3 regions of the Mesorhizobium sp. M0898 genome follow, and region 1 is predicted to be linked to each of the others. Evidence: predicted binding sites of a transcription regulator. Region 1 holds the regulator's gene; each other region holds the start of a gene.
What was found. The regulator LexA, encoded in region 1, represses DNA repair genes until DNA is damaged. The targets are predictions, from matches to a motif close to TGTTCNNNNTGTGTTCNG.
Positions count from the first base shown of each region.

Region 2: the regulator LexA is predicted to act here: its motif matches at 1,997-2,014, upstream of NKH90_RS21240 (ImuA family protein).
Region 3: the regulator LexA is predicted to act here: its motif matches at 1,613-1,630, upstream of recA (recombinase RecA).

Region 1 is NZ_JAMYOE010000001.1:75,609-78,868, reverse strand. Features, by position in the region: gene NKH90_RS00410 (ComEC/Rec2 family competence protein) at 1-716, shown strand, start outside; gene lexA (transcriptional repressor LexA) at 710-1,444, opposite strand; gene kynU (kynureninase) at 1,892-3,139, shown strand; gene NKH90_RS00395 (hormone-sensitive lipase) at 3,233-3,260, shown strand, end outside.
Region 2 is NZ_JAMYOE010000022.1:9,902-13,161, reverse strand. Features, by position in the region: gene NKH90_RS21245 (DUF6504 family protein) at 1-959, opposite strand, end outside; gene NKH90_RS21240 (ImuA family protein) at 892-1,974, opposite strand; gene NKH90_RS21235 (metallopeptidase family protein) at 2,157-2,579, shown strand; gene NKH90_RS21230 (hypothetical protein) at 2,587-3,012, shown strand; gene NKH90_RS21225 (DUF1737 domain-containing protein) at 3,024-3,230, opposite strand; gene NKH90_RS21220 (HpcH/HpaI aldolase/citrate lyase family protein) at 3,259-3,260, opposite strand, start outside.
Region 3 is NZ_JAMYOE010000009.1:17,692-20,951, reverse strand. Features, by position in the region: gene alaS (alanine--tRNA ligase) at 1-131, opposite strand, end outside; gene recA (recombinase RecA) at 391-1,488, opposite strand; gene NKH90_RS12850 (PfkB family carbohydrate kinase) at 1,765-2,688, shown strand; gene NKH90_RS12845 (TfoX/Sxy family protein) at 2,723-3,046, opposite strand; gene NKH90_RS12840 (GFA family protein) at 3,137-3,260, shown strand, end outside.

The DNA of each region.
Region 1 (3,260 bases):
TTTCGCTGAGATCCGTCCTTCTGGTGACGATCGCCCTCGTCATTGCCAGCATGGCGACGACGTGGTTGCGGCTGGCGGCACTTCCTTTTGCGCTCGCCGGCTTGCTGACGGCAACGCAGACACGCATACCCGACGTATTGGTCTCGGAGGACGCACGGCTGGTCGCGCTGCCGATCGGCAGCGGTGAACTCGCGGTCAACCGGGCACGCCCGAATGAGTTCACCATCGACAACTGGAAACGCGCGCTCACATCAGAGGCTATCGTCGCGCCGGAAACACCTGGAAAGAACGACCCGCAATTCGACATTGCCGATCCGGCCGACCTACCGCCGGGCATGCCGTTCATTTGCACGGACGGCCTCTGCCTTGCCAGGCATCCATCCGGCGCGATCATCGCGCAAGCCAAGGACCGCGATACTGCGCGGCCAGCCTGCGCCTTTGCCAGCTTGATCGTCATCGACGACGCCACCGCCCATAACCCCTGCTACTACGACCGGCTGGTCCTCGTCGTCACCAAACGGCAACTGGCGCGCGCGGGAAGTGCCGCCGTCTATTTCGATCCACAAGCGGCAACACGCGCCGAGATCCGCTTCGCCGTCGAAAAATCATACCGGCCCTGGCACGTGCAGCGGAAATTTTCACGCGCGGCACGGGGCCTGCCGCCATACCGCCGGGCCGACAACCCCAAAGCCGGCGCCAAGGGCGGAGCTCAGTAGCGGCGGATCAGTCCGACGAGCTTGCCCTGCACCTTGACCCTGTCTGGTCCGAAGATGCGCGTCTCGTAGGCCGGATTGGCGGCTTCCAGGGCGATCGAGGCGCCCTTGCGGCGGAACCGCTTCAGCGTCGCTTCCTCCTCGTCGACCAGTGCCACCACGATCTCACCGGGGCTCGCCGTATCGGCATTGCGGATGATCACCGTGTCGCCGTCGAAAATGCCGGCCTCGATCATCGAATCGCCTTTGACCTCCAGCGCATAATGCTCGCCGCCCATGATCATATCCGGCGGCACCGAAATCGAATGCGTCTGGTGCTGGATGGCGTCGATCGGCACACCGGCAGCGATGCGGCCCATCACCGGGATCGAAACGGCGGCGACGACATCGTCGTCATTTCCGGCTGCGGGCACGCGCGACGATGTCGGCTTGCCTTGCCGAGGGGCGCCTTGCCCAAGACTGCCCTGGATGACACTCGGCGAGAACTTGCGTGCCGCATTGAGGCCGGGGGCGATCGAGTCAGGCAGGCGTAGCACCTCCAGCGCACGGGCCCGGTTGGGCAAACGGCGAATGAAGCCGCGCTCCTCCAGCGCCGTAATCAGCCGGTGGATTCCGGATTTGGAAGCCAGGTCGAGCGCTTCCTTCATCTCGTCGAATGAAGGCGGGATACCGCTTTCCTTCAACCTTTCGTGGATGAACATAAGCAGTTCGTGTTGTTTGCGTGTCAGCATAGCGACCCCCAACAGAATCAGAAAAACAAACCCAGAACAAACACTATCTGTTCCAGTTGTGTTCCGCAACTGTTTAAAGTTTAATGAATGCGTTAAGGCTCGGGAAACAAACGACGTCCCCTACCGGCGTACCGCATTTTCACCGCCGCGAGCCTCATCGCCTTGATTCTGCTTTCGTTTGCGCCCTTCTGGCCTCCTAGAAGGCGGCACTGGCATCGGCCGTCGGTCGGCAAAAGGCACGGAATTGAACCCGTATCGACTGTGCGGTTTGGTCAATGCACCGTGAACGAAACGAACTCAAAACGCCAACCTCGGGTTAAGTCCCGGTTTCCACCGCCTGGTCAGGCTGCTTCTCGCCGGTGGAGCCTTGCTGCGCGCAACCAAGTAATGGAAGAACAGTCGATGCGTGTCCGACGTTGCGTTGGATCTTGGGGGAGCAGACAAATCATGACAGGAATTCCCGATCTCGTGGCCATAAAGGCGATGGATGCCGCGGATCCGCTGCGCGCGATGCGCGACCGCTTTGTGTTGCCGCAAGGAGTGATCTATCTCGACGGCAATTCGCTAGGAGCTGCTTCACGTGCCGCTTTCGATGAACTGCACAAGGCCGCGACCGAAGAATGGTCGTATGATCTCATCCGCGCATGGAACACCGCCGGCTGGTTCAACATGCCGCTTGAACTTGGCGACCAGCTCGGGCGCCTGATCGGTGCCGCGGCCGGCCAGACGGTGGTCTGCGACACGACATCGGTCAACATCTACAAGCTGCTGCACGCCGCCATGGCCATGCGACCGGAGCGGCAGGTCATCGTCGCCGAGGGCGATAGTTTTCCGACGGACCTCTACATGGCTGAGGGTGTGGTTTCGACGCGAAAAGATACGCTGCTGCGCCTCTCGGGAGTCGACGCGCCGACCATCGAAGAGCTGATCGACGAACGCACCGCTGTGGTGCTGGTCAACCACGTCAACTATAAGTCGGGCGAACTGCGCGACATGCCGGCGCTGACGCGCAGGGCTCAGGAAGCCGGGGCGATGATCGTCTGGGATCTCTGCCACACCGCCGGCGCGATGCCAGTCGAACTCGACAAGGCAAACGCCGATTTTGCCGTTGGCTGCACCTACAAATATCTGAATGGCGGCCCGGGCGCGCCTGCCTTCATCTATGCGGCTGAGCGGCATCTTTCCGACATCCAGCAGCCGCTCACCGGCTGGTGGGGCCATGCACGGCCCTTCGCCTTCGAGCCAGGCTATGCGGCCGGCACCGGCATCCGCCGGTTTCTGTGCGGCACGCAGCCGGTCTTGTCGATGCGCACGCTGAAGGGCGCGCTCGACATCTGGAACGATGTCGACATGACGGCGGTGCGCAAGAAGAGCATCGCGCTGGCGGATCTGTTCATCGAGCTTGTCGAGGCAAAGTGCGGCACGTACGGGCTCACGCTCGAAAGCACGCGCGATGGGGAAAAACGCGGCAGCCAGATTTCATTCATGCATGAGCATGGCTACCAGGTCATGCGCGCGCTGATCGAACGTGGCGTGATCGGCGATTTTCGCGCGCCATCGACCATGCGCTTCGGCTTCACCCCGCTCTATATCGGCTATGCCGATGTCTGGCAGGCCGTCAAAGTGCTTGAGGACATCCTGCACACCGGTGCGTGGAAGGATGCGCGCTTCGCCATCAAAGCAGCTGTCACTTGAGATTGATGCAAGAGCTGGAATCGTGAGGCTGGCGACGACGCGCCGCGCGATGCTCACGGCTACGTTGCAAGGCCATGCCAGGGAGGGCGCAGGGTGTTCGAACGTCACATTGCCGATTGGG
Region 2 (3,260 bases), on a different contig from region 1:
GCAAGGTCGGCCTGCTGCATGTCGAAGGCGGCGGCGGTCAGCACCGAAAGGCGCACGAGATCGAAGCCATAGCCGGCGTCGATATCCTGTTCGAGCGCGGCAAGCCTTTCGTGGAACAATTTCTGGATCAGCCGCGGCTCGCGCAGAGGCCGCGAGGTGCCGACGGCGATGCGGCTGACGCCGCCATCGACGCGGAAAAGCAGCAGCGCCAGCCGCCTTGCGCCCTCGCCGCGACGCTCGAGGTCGCTCTTCAAGGTGGTCGCCAGCATGCCGGTCAGCCGCTCGATGTCCTCGGTCAGCATGATCGGCTCGGCAAGGTGACGCTCGACCGAAAGCGGTGCCACCGGCAGGCGCGGCGACACGGCCTCCTCGAGGCGGCCAAGCGCCTGGTCGAGGCGCAAGAGCAGCGATGCGCCGAAGCGGCGGGCCAGCGGCGCGCGCGGTGCCGCCATGACGGCGCCCGCCGTGCGCAGGCCGACGCTTTCGAGGCTGGCGCGTACCTCCGGGTCGATGCGCAGCGCCGCCAGCGGCAAGGGCGCGAGAAGCGCTTCCTCCCCACCATCGGGCACGATGCGGTCGCCAGCAAACCGCGCCGCCGCCCAGGCAGCACCAGGCGTGGCGGCAAGCCCGGCGCGGACATCGAAGCCCTGATGGAAAAAACGCGACAGGATATCATCCAGCATCGAGCGTTCGCCGCCGAAAAGATGGGTGCAGCCGGTGACGTCGAGATAGAGGCCGTCGGTCCCGTCAAGCGCCACCAGCGGGGTGTAGCGGTCGCACCAGTCGGCGAGGCCTTCGAGCAGGCGCCGGTCGGCCTCCGGATCGGCCTCCACGATGTCGATCGAGGGATGCATGGCGCGTGCGTCGGCTATGCCCATGCCGCGCTTCAGATTAAGCGCCTCGGCCCGTTCGTCGAGGGCGGCGATGCGCTGGGTGTTCCCTTGGCGATGGCTGATCACCAGCGGCAGGTGATCCGACGGCCGGGAACGCCAGGACCGCCCCAGACGCTGCCGCAGGATCCTCTCGGCGGCGAGATGCGGAAACCACAAGGATAGGATTCTTTGGCCGTTCTGGGGCCCATTCCTGAGACCTTCCTTGCTCGCCCCGTCTTTCTTCGAATATGCGTTCATCGGGGTTCCACTCCAGTGTGAATTTTCCGGGCAAGGCCGTGCGGCTCTTGCCGATGGCGACGGTGAAGGCGGGCCGGCCGATCGAGTCGGCGAGCGGCCCGGCAAGCGTCTTACGCGTTGCCGCCGGTGCCGCCGACAGGATGAGGCGGACGGGCGCTGCCGTCGGTTCGGGCTCGCCGGCCTGGCGCAGCAGGAACAGCGGCCGGCCCGCACTCTGCGCGCGGGCGTGCAGCCGCCGCGTCGCGGTGAGGTCAAGCCGCTGCGGGCTGCCGCGGATTTCGAGGATGACGGCGGCCAGCGCCGTCATCCGGGCAGCCTCCTCGGCGATCCACAGCGCATCGAGCAGCCTTGGCGCCTCGGAAAACAGCAATTGCTCCGGCTCGATGCCGAAGAAGGCGTGAAGCCCCCTGGCATAGGGAAAGCCGGCCTCGCGGAAAACCTCGGATGTGCCGATCCACAGCACCGGCAATTGCGGCCCCTGGCTGAGGATCAGGCTGACGAGCGACAAGGCAAAACCGGCAACGGCCCCGGCATCGCGGGTCGCGGCGCCATGAAACTCGCTCACCGCCGCCTTCGGCAGGCCGCCGCTCAGCGCGGCATCGAGGCGCTCGGCGCCGGTGCGCAAAAACGCATCGGGCGGCGCCACGGCAAGGCCGCGCCGGACAATGGTCAGATTCCGAGCGGGTGTCGGATGCCGAGAGGGTGTCAGACTCTGACGAGGGACATCCGCGTCAAACGACGAACTGGCCGGCGCCTCCAGGCGCTCGGGCAAGGTCCCTTCGATCTTCGCGATCTGGCGGCGCAGGGCAAAAACAGTCTCCCGCGCCACGGCGCTTGTCGCCATGACGGTCAGCTCCACTCACACTTGTTCCTGTTATGTTCTCTAGGATTCCAGAGGTCGCCCGAAGAGTCAAGCGGAGTCATGGGGAATTTATTCCTGTAGTGGGGGCATGGCACGGGCACTCCAGCCCGACCATTTGCCGAGTCCGGCCTGAAAGCCTATATGCCGGGATCAAAGGACAAAGCATGGCTCGCATCTACCAAACACGCATCTGGCACGACCAGCTTTCGCCAACGATGGAGGAAATCGAGCTCCTGGCGCTGGAGGCCTATGCCCATCTGCCGGAGGACTTTCGCAAGTTGACCGGCGAGATCGTCATTCAGATCGCCGAATTCCCGACCGACGAGATCATGGACGACCTTTCGCTGGAAACGCCCTTCGACCTGCTCGGCCTGTTCGAGGGGCGCGGCATCGCCGAGCGCTGGAATCCGCAGACCGGCGAGGGGCCGAACCGCATCACCCTCTATCGTCGCGCCATCCTCGACTACTGGGCCGAGAACGAGGAAACGCTGGGCGACATCGTCACCCATGTGCTGATCCACGAGATCGGCCACCATTTCGGCCTGTCGGACGACGATATGGAGAAGATCGAGGAAGCGGCTGAATAGCACTCAGATGACAGAAGCAGAATTTGCCGATCTGATCGATTGCAATTGGCCATATCACGACATTTCAGTGAGCCGGGTACTGATCGAATCCGCAGTGAGGATTTCGCCGAATGCCGCATTCTTAGCACTTAGCGAGCTTTGCCACCTGCCCGCAAGTGCTGCCGTCGAGCCCGCCATTCTCCTAGCTCTGGTCGACTTTTGGCTATCCGAAGTCGACCACCCGGTGGCATCTCTGACTGCAGAATGCGCGATCTCCTTGATCGAACGCAAGCGCCTGCCGGTTCCCGAGATACTTACAAAGATGGGTTACGTCTCCGGTTATCCCGGTCTCCTTGCAGCACTATCGATACTCTATTTCAGCTGCGATGACATCGACGGGCTCGCAGACGCGCGGCTCAACGAAATCAGAGCCGTCTGGGAAAGGCTGCCGTAGCCGGTAGCACCTTACCAATCGCTGAGCTTGGTGTCGGGGCCGTATTCCTGGCCCTCGATGTCCTTCACCACGGCCTGGCCGCAGCGCATGGTCTTGGCTTCCTGGTCATAGGCATAGGTCGGCGAGCCGAACAGGTGCCAGCCCTTGTTCAACGCCGCCGTCACCTTGTGGCAGAAGCTGGAATCGTCCGGACCGGACAGAAAACGGTAGAGTTTCATTCTTCAATCCTGTCGTCAGTTGCGTTAGTC
Region 3 (3,260 bases), on a different contig from region 1:
ACCATGCCGGCATTGGTGAACATCAGCGTCGGGTCGTTGCGCGGCACCAGCGGGCTTGACGCGACGACCTCGTGACCTTCCTTGCGAAAATAGTCGAGAAATGCCGACCGGATCTCGTTGACGCCACTCATGAATACTGCCTTTTCGAGAGAACCGCCGGCTGCCGGCGGAAAATAGACATGGCCTTTTAGCGGTCGCACCGCAGCCTGTCCAGAAACACCAAATGGGCTCAAATCCCGGCTTTCACCAGCGCCTTGAAATGCGTCTGCCTCGCCGTCAAACGCGAACCGCCGGCCCAGGGCCGGCGGTTCGAAACGCATCGATTACGCAAACTCAAAATCAAAACATCAAATCGAAACCTGGCTGAGGCTCAGAGAGGCGTCGCTTGCCCTACATCACCCCAGCGTCGTCCTCGAAACCGTCATCGCTGCTTTCGGAGCCGCCGTTCTCAAGGAATTTCTCAGCGATCAGCCCGGCATTCTGCCGTAGCGCCAGCTCGATCTCGCGCGCCGTGTCGGGATTGTCGCGCAGGAACAGTTTTGCGTTTTCGCGGCCCTGGCCAAGACGCTGCGAATTGTAGGAGAACCAGGCGCCCGACTTTTCGACCACGCCCGCCTTGACGCCGAGATCGACCAGCTCACCGGTCTTGGAGACGCCCTCGCCATACATGATGTCGAACTCGACCACCTTGAAGGGCGGCGCCAGCTTGTTCTTGACGACCTTGACGCGGGTCTGGTTGCCGACGACCTCGTCGCGATCCTTGACCGAGCCGATGCGGCGGATGTCGAGGCGGACCGAGGCATAGAATTTCAACGCATTGCCGCCGGTCGTCGTCTCGGGCGAACCGAACATGACGCCGATCTTCATGCGGATCTGGTTGATGAAGATGACCATGGTGTTGGAGCGCGAGATCGAGGCGGTGAGCTTGCGCAGTGCCTGGCTCATCAGGCGGGCCTGCAGGCCGGGCAGCGAATCGCCCATCTCGCCTTCGATTTCCGCCCGCGGCGTCAACGCCGCCACCGAATCGACCACCAGCACGTCGATGGCGCCGGAGCGCACCAGCGTGTCGCAGATCTCGAGCGCCTGCTCGCCGGTATCGGGCTGCGAGATCAGCAGGTTTTCGAGATCGACGCCGAGCTTGCGGGCATAGACCGGGTCGAGCGCGTGCTCGGCATCGACGAAGGCGCAGATGCCGCCCTTCTTCTGGGCTTCGGCCACCGTGTGCAGCGCCAGCGTCGTCTTGCCCGAGCTTTCCGGCCCGTAGATCTCGACGATGCGGCCGCGTGGCAGGCCGCCGACGCCAAGCGCGATGTCCAGCCCAAGCGAGCCGGTCGGCACCGTTTCGATCTCGACGACCTGCTCGTTCGCGCCGAGCCGCATGATCGAGCCCTTGCCGAAGGCACGCTCGATTTGCGACAGCGCCGCATCCAGAGCCTTTGATTTGTCCACCGCTTTGTCCTCTACAAGCCGCAAAGAATTCTGAGCCATGATACATCACCCCGTGGTCGTCAATGGAGGCCGGACAATCCCGCAATCCTTAAAACAATGTACCTCATTTGTTCTCATTTGTCAATGAGCACCAAGGGTTTGAAAAATAACGCATATCCCTATTTGTTCTATTTTTGTTTCGCAATTATCGCTTCCGATGTGTCTGGCCTCGCATGCGGCGCCGTTGCCGTTACCAACCGAATCGGACCCGCGATTGCAGGGTTCCGCCCGGCGACCTAGTCTCCCCGGGCAACAGCTAAAGGGCATTTTGACGGCATGATCAAATCCCCGACGATCCTGGCCGTGGGCGGCGCCTATATCGAGCGGCGCGGCCGGGTTGCCGGCGCCTTCGTGCCAGCAGCGTCTAATCCGGGCACGATGCGCGAGCATGTCGGCGGCGCCGTCTTCAACGCCTTGCGCTGTGCGGTGCGCCGCGGCGTCTCGGCCTCGCTGCTTTCGGTGCGCGGCGGCGATGCCCTTGGCGACACGGTCTTACGCGCCGTCACCGAGGCCGGCGTTGCCGACCTGTCGGCGGTGTTCCTCGACCGAGCAACGCCAAGCCATACGATGCTGATCGACAGCGACGGCGGGCTGATCGCCGGCCTTGCCGACATGGTGCTCTACGAGCTGGCGCTTCCCAAGCAGATCCGCCGTGCCAAGGTGCGGGAAGCGATCGGTTCGGCCGACGCGGTGCTGTGCGACGCCAACCTGCCGTCGACCGCGCTGGAGCGGCTAGCGGCACTCGCCGCCGGCAAGCCGGTGTTTGCGCTTGCGGTCTCGCCCAACAAAGCGGCGCGGCTGACGCCGGTGCTCGACCGTCTGGCGATGGCCTTCATGAACCGGCACGAGGCCGGCGTGCTCGCCGGCGTCCAAATCGATCAAGGCATCGTCGACGGCCTGAGACGCGCCGGGCTGAAAAGCGGCGTGATCACCGCCGGCGACGAACCAGTGCTCGGTTTCGACGAATTGAGCGCGTTCTCGATCTCGCCACCGCCGCTGCAAAAGCGGACCGATGCTGCCGGCGCCGGCGACGCATTGGCAGGCGCCACGATCGCTGCCCTGCTGCGCGGCCTGACGCTGCGCGCGGCACTGCGCGAAGGCATTGCCGCAGCGATGCTCGTCGTCGAGAGTGCCGCCTTCACCAGCGCTGGCTTTGCCGAAGCGCTGGCGCTCGTGCCCGAGGCGCGGGAGCTGGCATGAAGTGCGGCCCGGAATTGCCGAAGCATGACGCAGCCTATTTGCCGGCGCGCCGTCCTGCCTCGTAGGCGCGGCGCGCCCAGATCGCCATCTCGTCGGGATCGTCGAACGCGCTGTCGGGAACGCTCCAATAGGGCATCGACACGAGCTTGCCGTGGCGCGAGCCGGTATAGGTCCATTGCCGGCAGCCGGCCGCTTCGAAATCCGGGGCGCTTTCGGCGTCGGCCTTCAGCATCAATTCGCCACCGATGACGATGGCGACGATGACGCCGTCGAAATAGATGCCCTTGCCGCCGAACAGCTTGCGGATGCTGACCGGGCCGAGGCCTTCGAAAAGCTCTTCTATGCGCTCGTTGTCCATGCGGCGATCATGTCACCCGGATTTCCCCTTGTCATCGCCGCAACCGGCGCCATCCTGACAAAGTGCAAATCACTTTCGTCGGAGTTTCTCATGCCGCTTCTGCTCAAAGGGTCCTGCCGGTGCAATGCCGTGCGTTTCGAGGTGGAAAGCCACACGCCGGTGCCGTTCATGCTGTGCTACTGCTCGATCTGCCGCAAGCAGCAGGGCGGCGGCG